DNA from 2 places in the Candidatus Enterococcus palustris genome. Region 2 is predicted to be linked to the other one. Evidence: predicted binding sites of a transcription regulator. Region 2 holds the regulator's gene; the other holds the start of a gene.
The links. The regulator HrcA, encoded in region 2, represses chaperone genes, less so after heat shock. The targets are predictions, from matches to a motif close to TTAGCACTCNNNNNNNNNGAGTGCTAA.

Region 1 (7,713 bases), 930 kb from region 2:
ATCAACATCATCCGCAATGATCAATAGTGGACGGCTTTGTTGTAAAATTTGTTCTAATAAAGGCAAGATATCTTGGATGTTCGAGATTTTTTTATCCGTGATCAAGATATATGGATTTTCTAACGCCGCTTCCATCTTATCATTATCTGTCACCATGTATTGTGATAAATAACCGCGGTCAAATTGCATTCCTTCAACTACATCAAGTTCTGTTTCGATACCTTTTGATTCTTCGATTGTGATGACACCATCATTGCCGACTTTTTCCATTGCATCAGCAATCAATTGTCCAACACGGTCAGAACCAGAAGAAACAGCTGCAACTTGAGCAATTGCTTCTTTAGAATCAACAACAGTTGAAATATTGTGTAATTCTTCAACAGCAGCTTTTGTAGCTAATTCGATCCCACGGCGAATTCCTAATGGATTAGCACCAGCGGTAACGTTTTTCAATCCTTCACGAACGATTGCTTGTGTCAAGACTGTCGCAGTTGTTGTACCATCACCTGCGATATCATTTGTTTTTGAAGCAACTTCAGAAACTAATTTCGCGCCCATATTTTCAAAGTGATCTTCTAATTCGATCTCTTTAGCAATCGTTACACCATCATTTGTGATCAATGGTGAACCAAAAGATTTTTCTAAAACAACGTTACGACCTTTAGGACCTAATGTTACTTTTACTGTATCCGCTAAAATATCTACTCCACGAAGCATTGCTGCACGTGCATCTTCTGCAAATTTAATTTCTTTTGCCATAATTCCTTCACCTCAAAATTTTATTTTTTCTATTTAAAATGCTTGATTACGTTAAACAATAATTATTCGACGATTGCAATGATGTCTTTGCCTGAAACGATCAGATAGTCGTTTCCTTCATATTTCACTTCTGTTCCTGAATATTTTTCAAACATTACTGTGTCGCCTTCTTTAACATCGGCAGGAACTTTTGTACCGTTTTCTAATACACGGCCTTCACCTACTGCGATAACTTTTCCTGTTTGAGGCTTTTCCTGAGCAGCAGATGCTAAGACGATGCCTCCTACTGTTTTTTCTTCTTCTTTCGCGACTTCAATAACGACGCGATCGCTTAATGGTTTTAACACAATAAATCCCTCCATAAAAAATATTTTCCTTTATTAGCACTCTTCATAACCGAGTGCTAACTCACACTATTTATAATACTCATTTCCCTTTCGTTTTGCAAGTCTTTTGACTAATTTTATAAAATAATTCTTTCATCATTTTTGAGTAACTCCCTGTTTTTGACAAGTTAAAAAAATCAGTATATTTCGTCCCATTGAACTTAAATAGCTCAATTTCTTCGCTATTCTTCATTTCGTGGTAAAATAAAAACAGAAAGAGAGGCGATTGAAATGAAACAACGGATCACTGGAGCTTTAACGATAACTGGACTTTATTTAATTATTGCGAATGTTGGTAATTTCTTCTTTGGGGTAAACCGACGTTTTGACTGGACAACTACTTTATGGGAAGCCGCCTTTTTCTTCGTATTTATCTTTCTACTACTAGGGTATCGAAATAATCATAAGAAATAATCATCTGCTAAAACAGTGGTTAGCTATGGTATACTTTTTGTATTCTGTAATTTTCGAAAGGAGTTTTGTTTTTATATGCCAAGAAATATGTCTATAAAGAACTTAAGTATTGCAACGATTTTACTGTATGGACTTGTGTTTTTTTCTCCATTTATTTTCAGACCATTTTCACCAGATATCATAATCGGAGGTACAACCTTCACTTATATTTTTGGTGCGAGCTTGATGATCTGGCTTTATTTCAAAAATAGAAGTTCTGCTACGACAATCGTTGAACAAGAAGCCAAACTAACTTCTCCAGTCTTCACTGCATTACTAGGTTTCAGCGGTATTTTAATCGCTATGATCATTCAAGCAGTTGTCTTTAGTATCGAAACAGCAATCACTGGGGCTAAACCTAGTTCAGAAAACACTCAAAATATTATTGCAATTATTCTGACTAATCCTCTGTTCATTTTAGCTACAACTATTGGTGGCCCTATTATGGAGGAATTTGTTTTCCGCCGTTCTTTGATTGGTTTGACAGAAAAATATACTGGCTTTTGGATTGCAGCAATCATTAGCTCTTCCTTATTCTCTGTTATCCATCAAGATGGCCATTTCTTTGTTTATTTTTTCATGGGCTTCTTTTTTGCTATTCTTTACAAAATGACTGGAAAAATCTGGACTTCAATCATTGCCCATTGCGGAATGAATACGCTGGTTGTGATCGCTCAGCTTGTTTTACATTACGGAAATATAGAACTACCTAAATAAACGATAGTACGAACAGTAAAAAAACCTGAGATCGCCCTTTTAATAAAAGGGGAAATCTCAGGTTTTTCAAATTATTCTTTTTCTTCTTCAACATCCGTGTCGATTAATTCACTATCATGGTGTAAGAAGTAAATCAACGTTTGTAATTCATTCGTCAAATCTACATTTTGAATCAACACATCAGGTGGTGCAACTAAACGAGCAGCGGTAAAGTTCAAAATCCCTTTCACTCCTGCATCCGCTAGCTGACTCACAACTTCTTGCGCTTTTCTAGCTGGCAAAGTCAAAATCGCTACTTCGATTTGCTGTACCCGAATTTGTTCCATCATATCACTCATTGGATAAACTGGAATCCCGTCGACAATTCTACCAACAATGTCGTCGTTAACATCAAATGCGCAACTCACTCGAATACTGTTGCTTTGATGGAATTTATATTTCAATAAGGCACTTCCTAAGTTACCCACACCAATCAAAGCTACATTCGTAAGCTCATCATCATTCAATGTTTTTGCAAAGAAGTTCATTAGATTCTCTACATCATATCCGTAACCACGTTTACCTAATTCGCCAAAATAAGAAAAATCTCGTCGAATCGTCGCGCTATCTACTTGCACTGCATCACTGAGCTCAGTAGATGACACTTTATTTTTTCCTGCATCATGCAAGATTCTCAAATAACGATAATATAGGGGAAGGCGTCGTGCCGTTGCTTTTGGAATAATTTGGTCTTTCACAATCGTACCTCCAATACTCTAAATATAGACAAATATCCACCTCTCATAATATCAGTTGTTCTAGATAAAAAGCAATCTAACAGCTCAGGAAAAGAAATATTTTTCAAACTTTCTTGAATTGTCCTAGAAAAATTTGTGCTCTTACTGTAGGATAGGTGCTTTTTCCAACCAATTTATGCTACACTAAAGGCATTGAAATAGAAATGAGGATGCCCCATGATTTTACTCCAAGCAAACCAAATCGCCCGTTATTTTGGCGCTGATACTTTGTTTGAAAACATACAAATGGAGATCAGCACAAATAGCCGGATCGCATTAGTCGGCCGCAACGGCGCTGGTAAATCTACTCTTTTAAAAATAATCGCTGGTATTGATGCACCTGATGCTGGTACGATTGCTAAAAATAAAACTGCAAGTCTAGGGTACTTAGCTCAAGATACTGGACTTGATTCTGATAAAACAGTTTGGGATGAAATGCTTGAAGCCTTTGTTGACGTGATCACAATGGAAAAACGAATGCGTGAACTAGAATTGATCATTAGTGAACTGTTGCCAGATGCGACAAATTATGAATCGGTCATGAAAGAATATGATCGATTGCAACACGAATTTTCAGAAAAAAATGGCTACGGTTATGAAAATGAAATCCGTTCTGTCTTGCACGGATTTGGATTTCAAGAAGAATTTTATTCTAAACATATCAGCACATTATCTGGTGGTCAAAAAACCCGTTTAGCTTTAGCTCGCATGTTGCTGCAAAAACCGGATATTTTAATTCTCGATGAGCCAACGAACCATTTAGATATTGACACTCTTTCATGGCTGGAAAATTACTTACCTAGCTATTCTGGTGCCCTTTTAATTGTCTCACATGACCGCTACTTTTTAGATAAAGTTGTTACTGAAGTCTATGAAATCAGTCGTCATAAAATGCGTTATTACAAAGGAAACTACTCTAAATACCTAGAATTAAAAGCAGAACAATTAACCAGTGAGTGGAAAGCGTATGAAAAACAACAGACTGAGATCAACAAGCTGGAAGATTTTGTTGCCCGAAATTTAGTTAGAGCATCAACCACAAAGCGTGCTCAAAGTCGTAGAAAAACACTGGAAAAAATGGAACGTTTAGATCGTCCTCAAGGGGATGAAAAATCTGCGAATTTCCTATTTGCTATCGAAAAAACTTCTGGAAATGTTGTTTTACAAGTAGAAGATGCTGCTATCGGATACGATGCTCGTATTTTATCTGAACCTGTATCTTTAGATGTTCGTAGACAAGAAGCCATTGCCCTTGTTGGACCGAATGGAATCGGTAAATCAACCCTACTAAAATCGATTATCGGAAGTATTCCTTTCATTAAAGGGAGCGCAACACTAGGTACGAATGTTCAAATCGGCTACTATGACCAAGAACAAGCGAACCTTCATGGAACGAAGACTGTTTTAGCTGAGCTTTGGGATGAACACCCCACGACTCCTGAAAAAGACATTCGCAATGTTTTAGGTAGCTTCTTATTTAGTGGAAACGATGTGGAAAAAACGATCCCTCTCTTAAGTGGTGGTGAAAAAGCCCGTGTTGCTTTGGCAAAATTATCGATGGACAAAGAAAACTTCTTAATTTTAGATGAGCCGACCAACCATTTAGATATCGACAATAAAGAAGTCTTAGAAAATGCTTTGATTGATTATGAAGGAACGCTATTATTTGTTTCACATGACCGTTATTTCATCAATCGAATTGCAACGAAAGTCATTGAACTTTCCGAAACTGGCAGTAAATTGTATTTAGGCGATTACGATTACTACTTGGAAAAGAAAAAAGAAGAAGAAGAACTCGCTGCACTACTGGCTGAGCAATCCACTATTAAACAAGCCGAAACTGTAAAACCTAAAAATGACTTTTATCAAAATAAAGAACAACAAAAAATACTCCGTAATCTAAATCGAAAAATTACACAAATCGAAGAAAACTTAGCAACTTTAGACACAACGATCGCCCAATTAGAACAATCAATGACCGATCCAGCACTTGTTGATGATCACGTAAAATTGATGTCATTAAATGAAGAGCTAGAATCGCAAAGAACACAACAAGAACAATTACTATCTGACTGGGAAAATCTTAGTTTAGAACTTGAAGAATTAGAAGATAAATAACTGATGAAAGGCGGTCAAACATGACTTCAAAACGTATGAATGTGACGAAACCAAAGTATCAGCAGATTGCTGTAGATGTCGCCGCTAAAATTGCTGATCAAACATTCCCAGTTGGAGATAAGATCCATGCTCGTTCTACTCTGGCTAATAAATATAGTGTTTCTCCTGAAACAGCCCGCAAAGCAATCAGTGTGCTAGTTGATCTTGAAATCGTGCAGGCGAAACACGGCAGCGGATTTTATGTTCATTCAATGGAAAAAGCCAAACTCTTCGTTGAACAATACCAAGATGTTCAATCGATCCACGACCTAAAAGACGATCTGATCGATAGTGTAAAAAAACAAAAAGAAGAGTTGAGCCATTTCTCAGAAATTTTAGATAAGCTTGTTGATCAGACCAAACGTTTTGACTCATTCAATCCGTTAAATCCAGTCACTTTTACATTAACAAACGATGCCGCTCATCTTGAAATGACGATCAGTGAGTTAAATTTATGGCAAAGCACTTCTGCTACTTTGATTGCAATCAAACACGGCGATGAATTGCTTGTCTCTCCTGGTCCCTATGCAAAATTAACTGCTGGCGATACGATTTATTTTGTTGGTCATGAATCCACATTGCAACGGGTCCAAAATTTTTTCTATCCGAATTCATAATACAAGAAGAACAATCGAACGAATATGTTTGACTGTTCTTCTTTTCTATTCTCTCATTTCTATGCCCCTAATTTGACAAAGTGACTACACGATGTTAACCTAGAATGGTCACTTTTTTACAGAAAAGAAAATGATTTTCTTTACATGTGAATAAGTTTTAGCACTGTAGCTGATAAAAAGAGCGTTTGTAGCTATTTAGTTTTGTAGGATAACTTCGACTGAACGAGCCTATTATGCTTTTGCTTTGAAACACAATGAATAAAGTGAATTGATGTTGAAAAGTACAAGGTGTAGCAAAGCGGAACGTTGTTAGCGTATGTTATCTAGCTTCACGAGCTAGTCTCTCGGGAAAAAGATAAAATAAGGTTGTGGCGAAAGAACGCCACCTTCTGATTTTCCTATTTTCCTGTCGAGACTGAACGAGCTCGTTATGCTTTTAGTGTTATCTAGCTTCACGAGCTAGTCTCTCGGGAAAAAGATAAAATAAGGTTGTGGCGAAAGAACGCCACCTTCTGATTTTCCTATTTTCCTGTCGAGACTGAACGAGCTCGTTATGCTTTTAGTGTTATCTAGCTTCACGAGCTAGTCTCTCGGGAAAAAGATAAAATAAGGTTGTGGCGAAAAAACGTCACCCTCTGATTTTCCTATTTTCCTGTCGAGACTGAACGAGCTCGTTATGCTTTTAGTGTTATCTAGCTTCACGAGCTAGTCTCTCGGGAAAAAGATAAAGTCCGATTGTGGCGAAAAGCGCCACCCTCTGATTTTCCTATTTTCCTGTCGAGACTGAACGAGCTCGTTCAGCTTTTAAAATAAGGAGGAATTTTGTTTTGCCCAAAGTAAAAGTTTCGCATTTAACAAAAATATTCGGTAAAAAATCAAAGCAAGCACTGGATATGATCAAGGAAAACAAAGATAAAACTGAGATCTTGAAAAAAACCGGTGCTACAGTCGGTGTTTACGATGTCAATTTCGAAGTAGAAGAAGGAGAAATCTTCGTGATCATGGGACTTTCTGGTAGTGGTAAATCAACGTTGATTCGTCTATTGAATCGTTTGATCGAACCAACTTCTGGAAATATTTTTATTGATAATCAAGACATTTCAAAATTGGATAAAGAAGGTCTTAGAGAAGTTCGTCGGAATAAGATGAGCATGGTCTTTCAAAATTTTGGCCTCTTCCCACATCGCACGATCTTAGAAAATACGGAGTATGGCTTAGAAGTTCGTGGCGTTCCTAAAGAAGAACGGACTGCAAAAGCAGAACAAGCGTTAGAAAACTCAAGTTTGTTGGCGTTTAAAGATCAGTTTCCTAATCAATTGTCTGGTGGAATGCAACAACGTGTTGGTTTAGCTAGAGCCTTGGCAAATGACCCAGAAATCTTATTGATGGACGAAGCCTTTTCTGCTCTTGATCCGTTGATTCGTCGGGAAATGCAAGATGAGTTAGTTGATTTACAAGAAAACGTGAAAAAGACGATCATCTTTATTACCCATGATTTAAATGAAGCCTTACGCATTGGCGATCGCATCGCTTTAATGAAAGATGGGCAAATCATGCAAATCGGTACTGGTGAAGAAATTTTAACGAATCCTGCCAATGATTACGTTCGTACATTCGTTGAGGATGTTGATCGTTCTAAAGTCTTAACCGCTCAAAATATCATGGTTCCAGCATTAACAACGAATATTGAAATTGATGGTCCAACGGTTGCCTTAACTCGTATGCGTCAAGAAGAAGTTAGTATGCTTTTAGCTGTAGATAAAAAACGTCAACTAAAAGGAGTCGTTAGAGCTGAACGCGCATTAGAAGCTCGTAAAGCTGGTAAGCCTTTAACGGATTATGTGGATA
Region 2 (7,713 bases):
AAGAACTATGCCAAACAAAAAAGAGGTGATTTTATGAAAACTGAACGACTACTTGCTATCATTATGATTTTACTAGATAAAAAACAAATCAGTGCTTCTCAATTAGCTGAAACCTTGGAAGTATCCGTTCGAACCATTTATCGAGATATTACATCTCTGAGCGAGGCTGGTATACCAGTAACCACAACTCCTGGCGTAAATGGCGGTATCCAAATCATGGACAATTATAAAATCGATAAACAGTTTTTTACATCAGCCGATATCACTTCTCTCTTGATTGCTTTAGAAAGTTTATCGACGAATGTCTCACCCATTCAAATAAGCCAAACATTTGAAAAAATAAAAACACTTGTCCCAGCAGGTTTTATGGAAGAAATTGAGTTCAAAACGAATCAAATTGCGATTGATCTCACTCCATGGACTAGCAATCATACCTTACAGCCATTTTTAGAAGTGATCAAATCTGCTATGGATCAACAACGCTTATTACGTTTTCACTATGAGGATAATAAAGGACGGCAAACAACGCGAATCATCGAGCCTTATCGACTTGTTTTAAAAGAAATAAGTTGGTATTTACAGGCTTATTGCACAGAGAAATTAGATTTTCGTACGTTTAAAATTTCAAGAATGAATGATTTGGAACTATTACCGACAACTTTCATTCCTCGAGAATTTCAACCTCAGCCCTTAGGAAAAGAACCGTTTTACGGTAAAGACTTTACGACCATAACGCTTAAAGTAACGCATAAGATCAAAGAACAACTCATCGATAAATTCGGACAGCTGAACTTTTTTTCTACTGATTCGGATTTATTCATGGTTAAGTTTCCATTCATGGAAGATGAATTTGGCTACAACTTACTTTTAGGATTTGGAAATCAGTGTGAATGCCTTGACCCACCCCACGTTAGAGCTGAATTAAAAAATCGCATTGGCGAGTTACTCGAACTTTATCAATAATTAAGCTAAAAAAAGCTTCTCACGCTGTACCACTTGAGTACAGGTTGAGAAGCTTTCCGATATTTATTTCTTTTTCTTGCCGCCAAAAGCGTCTTTCATTTTATCAAAGAAGCCTTCTTCTTGCTGTTCACTTACGGTTTGTCCGCCAGCTTTAGCAAATGTGCGTAATGCTTCTTTTTGTTCATCATTCAAGTTTTTAGGTGTAATGATTTTGACCTTCACATGCTGGTCACCATTAGAGCCACCTCGCAAGCGCGGTGCACCTTTACCTCTTAGACGGAAGTTTGTTTCTGTTTGAGTGCCTGCTGGAATTTTTAACTTCACATCCCCATGAACAGTCGGTACTTTGACTTCATCACCAAGTGCTGCTTGAACAAAACTTAGTGGTAAATCGTAATAAATTTCTGAACCATCACGATCAAAAATATTACTATCCTCTACACTGAATACAACGTACAAATCACCATATGGTCCGCCGTTCATTCCGGCTTCTCCTTGATTTGCCAAACGCATTTGTTGTCCATCTTCTACTCCAGCCGGAACATTGACTTTGACTTTATGCGCTTTTTTCTCATGTCCAGTTCCATGACATGTTGGACAAGGTTCTTTGATTTCTTTACCCGTTCCACGACATACATCACAAGTTTGACGGCTCATCACACGTCCAAGTGGCGTTTGACGTTCAACATTGATTGAACCTGACCCATGACACTTGTGACAAGTTTCTGGATGTGTACCTGGCTTAGCACCGTTCCCACCACATGTACTACAGTTATCTTCACGGTTGTATTTGATTTCTTTTTCTACACCAAAAATGGCTTCCTCAAACTTAAGGTTGACTGTATACTGCAAATCCGCCCCTTGTCTTGGCGCTGTTGGATCTACACTACGAGAACCACCGCCAAAGAATGAATCGAAAATATCCTCAAAGCCGCCAAAACCGCTACTTGAAAATCCACCGCCGCCAAATCCGCCGAAACCACCTGCTCCGCCGTAATTTGGATCAGTGCCTGCATGACCATATTGATCATAAGCCGCTTTTTTCTGAGGATCACTTAACACTTCATAGGCTTCAGAAACTTCTTTAAATTTATCTTCTGCATCTGCTTCTTTATTGATATCTGGGTGATATTGCTTGGAAAGCTTTCGGTAAGCTTTTTTTATTTCATCATCTGAAGCACCTTTGGCAAGGCCAAGCACTTCATAATAATCTCTTTTCGTAGCCATTAGTTCCCCTCCAACTATTATTCCATTTATTCTAAAATAGGATCGACGCCAACTTATTTGTATAAAAACATCGTTGTAATCATACCACAAATCACGCAAAAGCAAAATAGCTTCCCTTCATTTGCCAGTATTTATCTACAAATAAAGATAGGCAAAGACCAAAGCGATGACTTTGGTCTTTGCCAGCTTGTTAACGATTATTTATCGTCGCCTTCTACTTCTTCAAAGTCAGCATCTACAACATCATCTGCTCCACCTTGTGCAGCTTCAGGATTTTCTTGCGCTTGTTGTTGCGCTGCTTGTTCATAAAGTTTTACTGTTAAGTTTTGAACGATTTCGTTTAATGAATCACGTTTTTCTTTCATTTGTTCGATATCATTCGCTTCAACAGCTGCTTTTAACTCATCACGAGCATCTTCTGCTTTTTTCACTTCATCAGCGTCTACTTTGCCTTCTAATTCTTTCAATGTTTTATCAACAGTGAACAACAAAGCATCAACATCGTTACGTAGATCAACTTCTTCTTTGCGTGCTTTATCTGCTTCAGCATTTGATTCAGCATCTTTCACCATACGTTCGATTTCGTCATCTGACAAACCAGAAGAAGATTTGATTGTGATTGTTTGCTCTTTTTGTGTTCCTAAATCTTTCGCACGTACGTTTACGATACCATTTTTATCGATATCAAAACTTACTTCGATTTGAGGCACACCACGAGGAGCTGCTGGAATATCTGTTAATTGGAAACGACCTAATGTTTTGTTATCTGCTGACATTGGGCGTTCACCTTGTAATACATGGATATCTACGGCTGGTTGGTTATCAGCGGCAGTTGAGAATACTTGTGATTTACTTGTTGGGATCGTTGTATTACGATCGATCAATTTAGTAAATACGCCACCCATTGTTTCAATACCTAATGATAATGGTGTTACGTCTAATAATACAACGTCTTTAACATCACCTGTGATAACGCCACCTTGGATCGCAGCCCCCATTGCTACTACTTCATCCGGGTTCACTGATTTATTAGGCTCTTTGTTTGTTTCTTTACGAACAGCTTCTACTACAGCTGGGATACGTGTAGATCCACCAACTAAGATTACTTCGTCGATTTCAGAAGGGTTCAAGCCAGCATCTTTCAATGCTTGACGTACAGGTGTTTTTGTACGTTCTACTAAGTCACTTGTTAATTCATCAAATTTAGCACGAGTTAAGTTCATTTCTAAGTGCAATGGACCAGCGTCTCCTGCTGTGATAAACGGTAAGCTGATTTGAGTTGATGTAACACCTGATAAATCTTTTTTCGCTTTTTCAGCAGCATCTTTCAAACGTTGAACAGCCATTTTATCTTTAGATAAATCAACACCGTTTTCTTTTTTGAATTCTGCTACCATGTAGTCGATGATTTTATTATCAAAGTCATCTCCACCTAGTTCGTTATCACCGGCAGTTGATAATACGTCGAACACACCATCACCTAATTCAAGGATCGATACGTCAAATGTACCACCACCAAGGTCAAATACTAAGACTTTTTCGTCTTTATCTGTTTTATCTAAACCGTAAGCTAATGCCGCAGCTGTTGGTTCGTTAACAATACGTTCTACTTCTAAACCAGCGATTTTACCAGCGTCTTTTGTTGCTTGACGTTGCGCATCGTTGAAGTAAGCTGGAACTGTAATAACAGCTTTATCCACTTTTTCACCTAAATATTCTTCTGCAAAGCCTTTTAAGTATTGTAAAATCATCGCAGAAATTTCTTGAGGTGTATAAGATTTGCCATCAGCTTCAACTTTGTAGCCAGCTTCGCCCATATGACGTTTGATTGATGCAATTGTATGTGGGTTTGTCACTGCTTGACGTTTAGCCACTTCACCAACTTGGATTTCGCCATTTTTAAATGATACTACTGAAGGTGTTGTACGGTTACCTTCTGGGTTTGCAATGATTTTTGCTTCTCCGCCTTCTAATACTGCAACTGCTGAGTTTGTAGTTCCTAAGTCAATACCAATAATTTTACTCATAATTAATGATCTCCTATCTTCTATTTTAATTTTTTCAATTTATATTATGCAAACATTCCTTGTTATTGTGCAACAACAACCATGCTTGCTCGTAAAACGCGGTCATGTAATTTATATCCTTTTTGTAGGACTTCAACGATTGTATCTGCAGGTGTTTCATCACTTGCTGGAATCGTTTGGACTGCTTGATGTAAATTAGGATCGAATACTTCTCCCATTGTTGGAATTTCTTCAATACCTTCTTCTTTCAGTGCAGCTTGTACACTTTCAAGAACCATCGAAATACCTTTTTTCAAGCTTGCGCCTTGCTCATCATCGACTTCGATTGCCATCGCACGTTCTAAATTATCAAGCGAAGGCAATAATTTTTTACCTAAGTCTTGCGATCGGTAACGAACAAGCAATTCACGTTCATTTTTAAAACGGTTGCTCATATTGGCAATTTCAGCTCGAGCTCTTAGGAATTTATCTTCCATTTCTGATAGTTCAGCTTGAGCATTTTCTAATTCTGTCATTTCAGCTTCTACTTCTGAAACTCCTGAATCATCGATAGCTTCCATGCGTTCTTCCTGTAATTCTTCATTTGTTTCTTCTTTATTACTCACTCTGGCAACTTCCCTTCTCATTTCCGTAGAATTAATAGAATTCTATATTTAAACTTTTAGCTTATTCATCAAGAAAACGATAATAAGCACCAAGCTTTGTAGCTAGTTCATGGCGAAAAACATCCACTAAACCAAACATTTTTGAATACGGCATACTAGTCGGACCTAATAAAGCAATCGTTCCTTTACCGTGACCGGATACTTCATACGTTGCAGTGATCATACTCATATTATCCAGCAAATCGTTGCCTATTTCCGAGCCGATCCGAATCGCTATTTGAGTATCTGTCTTTTCATCTGTCGTCAACAAATGTGTAAGTGCATCTGTATTTTGCATAAAAGAATAGACAGATTTTAATTGATCGATATCTTGTTTCATCCCGAAATCTAAAACATTCATGCGCCCGCTGACAAATACTTTTTCTTCAAAAGCATGACCTAACATTGCATCGAATAAATTCATCATCCCTTCAGGCGTTTGAAAATAACGATGTAAAATCATCGGAATTTCCGTCCTTAATCGATGATAAACAGTCAATAGCGGTTGTCCTACAAGTTTATCATTGATGATTTGGGTCATCTTCTCTAGATCTTGGCTAGATACAGATGACGGAATCGCAAAGACCTGACTTTCCACATTGCCTTTATCTGTAACGATCACAGCAATAATCTGGCGATCATTTAAAGGAACGATACGAAAACCTGTCAATTTCCGTTCTTTCACTTCTGGTCCTAACGAAAATGCTGTATAGCTAGTCAAATCTGAAAGGATCTCAGCCGATTGTTCAATGATATCATTGATTTCATGAAATTCTTTGCCAAAAGAACGACGAATCGTTTCTAACTCATCACGTTCAACTTCAGCCGGCCTTAGTAAATGATCCACGTAATAACGATAACCATACATTGAAGGAATTCTACCAGACGAAGAATGTGTCTTTAATAATAATCCATGTTCTTCTAAAGCTTTCATATCATTACGAATCGTTGCAGAACTTGATTTAATTCCTTCTTCCATCAATTTCTTTGATCCTACAGGAGTTCCTGTATTTGTGTATCCCTGGATGATAAGTCGCAAAATATTCTTTTGTCTTTCCGTTATCATAGTTACCACCCTTCATTAGCACTCATGGCATCTAAGTGCTAATACAATTATTAATATATCAACATCTTGTATAATTGTCAAGAGAAAAACACACTTTTTTAGCACTCTTTATCATCGAGTGCTAAACGATGATAAAAAAAAAGCACTAGAGGGTTTTTATTCAAAAACAGCTCTGTACTTTTTCTTTTTTATTCTTTGTCGATTAGAAACTCTTCGAAAACATCATTTCCAACAAATAAGCCTTTTTCGGAAAGTTGAATAGACGTATCATTTTCCAATAATAACCCCTTTTCAATCAATTTAGGGATCTTTTCTTTATAAACTTGCTCTAACGTAACACCAAATTTTTCTTTAAATTGCGCTTTAGAGACACCATCTTTTTTGCGCAATCCTAAGAAAAGTTGCTCTTCCATCTGATTATTCAATGTTAGTATCTCTTTTTCAACAGTTGGTAACTGATCATCACGTAAAGGTTTTAGGTAATGCTGAATTGGTCCGTGATTTCGATAGCGAGTATGTCCTAAATAGCCACTTGCTCCAGCGCCAAACCCATAATAGTGTTCATTATCCCAGTAAATCAAATTATGCTGACTTTCTTTACCTTTTAATGCGAAGTTACTCACTTCATACTGGTGTCTGCCGCCTTTTTCCATCGCGATGATCGTTTCTTCAAACATTTGGGCTTCAACTTCTTGATCTGGTAACTGTAAGCGCCCTTGACGAACCCAATTCATAAACATTGTTTTATTTTCTAAAATTAGTGAATACAATGAATAGTGAGGTAAATCAAGTTCGATCGCACGTTTCAACGTATCCCGGAATCCTTCTAGTGTTTGTCCAGGCAAAGCATAGATCAAATCGATACTTACATTTGAAAAATTTTCTTTTTCCAAAAATTTCATCGTTTCGTACACATCTTCAGCTGTATGTTTTCTTCCAATTTTCTTCAACAATTGATTATCAAAAGTTTGTACGCCCATCGACAAGCGGTTCACACCATATTCTTTCATTACATGTAATTTTTCCTGTGTTAAATCTCCAGGGTTAGCTTCCACTGTAAATTCATTTTTAGGATCAAAAGGGAGTAAATTTCGTACACCTTCTAATAAAACTGCTAATTGATTCGCCGATAACGATGTAGGTGTTCCCCCTCCAATGTAAATTGTTTTGGTATCATTGCTTGGATAGTGCTCTTTCGTTAATCGGATCTCTTTTAAAAGACTTTGAATATATTCATCTACAGGTTGTCCTTCTAAAAAAACTTTATTGAAGTCACAGTAGTAACAGATATGTTCGCAAAACGGAATATGTATATATGCTGAGGTGCTATTAGAATTGTTTTTCAATTTATTTCTTCCTCCACTTTAGAGTGTCTTGCTATTTTACATCATATAGAAGACGTCTCTTATCTTACCACACTCAATGATAAAATGTTTTAATTTGCTTCATAATTTCCCGCTTTTTCATTCTTCCGCTCCCCTTTTAAAAGTAATGACACTATACAATAAAGACAGACACTTTGATATCTCCCGCGAAATCAAAGTGTCTGATATTTGATAGAATAGCCCAGTTAAAACTCTGTATTTTCTGACTAGAGTAATTCTTGATATTTTCTTATATATATTTTCTTGATCACTGTTACTAAGAGTAAATACGCAATGATTGTTGGAATCAAGTAAAAAAAGTAATTTCCTGGAAGTGGTGCAAAACCAATGCTTGCTCCTAAATTCGTAAACGGCAAAATTGTTCCAATTAAAATTCCAACTGAAGTGACGAGCGTCAAGAT

Region 1: the regulator HrcA is predicted to act here: its motif matches at 1,140-1,166, upstream of groES (co-chaperone GroES).

Annotation. Positions count from the first base shown of each region.
Region 1 covers NZ_CP147244.1:130,534-138,246, reverse strand. The annotation lists gene groL (chaperonin GroEL) at 1-759, opposite strand, end outside; gene groES (co-chaperone GroES) at 822-1,106, opposite strand; gene A5821_RS00650 (hypothetical protein) at 1,377-1,559, shown strand; gene A5821_RS00645 (CPBP family intramembrane glutamic endopeptidase) at 1,647-2,315, shown strand; gene A5821_RS00640 (redox-sensing transcriptional repressor Rex) at 2,387-3,052, opposite strand; gene A5821_RS00635 (ABC-F family ATP-binding cassette domain-containing protein) at 3,269-5,209, shown strand; gene A5821_RS00630 (TrkA C-terminal domain-containing protein) at 5,230-5,865, shown strand; gene A5821_RS00625 (quaternary amine ABC transporter ATP-binding protein) at 6,693-7,713, shown strand, end outside.
Region 2 covers NZ_CP147244.1:1,057,924-1,065,636, forward strand. The annotation lists gene A5821_RS05015 (helix-turn-helix transcriptional regulator) at 34-963, shown strand; gene dnaJ (molecular chaperone DnaJ) at 1,027-2,190, opposite strand; gene dnaK (molecular chaperone DnaK) at 2,388-4,217, opposite strand; gene grpE (nucleotide exchange factor GrpE) at 4,280-4,777, opposite strand; gene hrcA (heat-inducible transcriptional repressor HrcA) at 4,884-5,927, opposite strand; gene hemW (radical SAM family heme chaperone HemW) at 6,116-7,273, opposite strand; gene mgtA (magnesium-translocating P-type ATPase) at 7,519-7,713, opposite strand, start outside.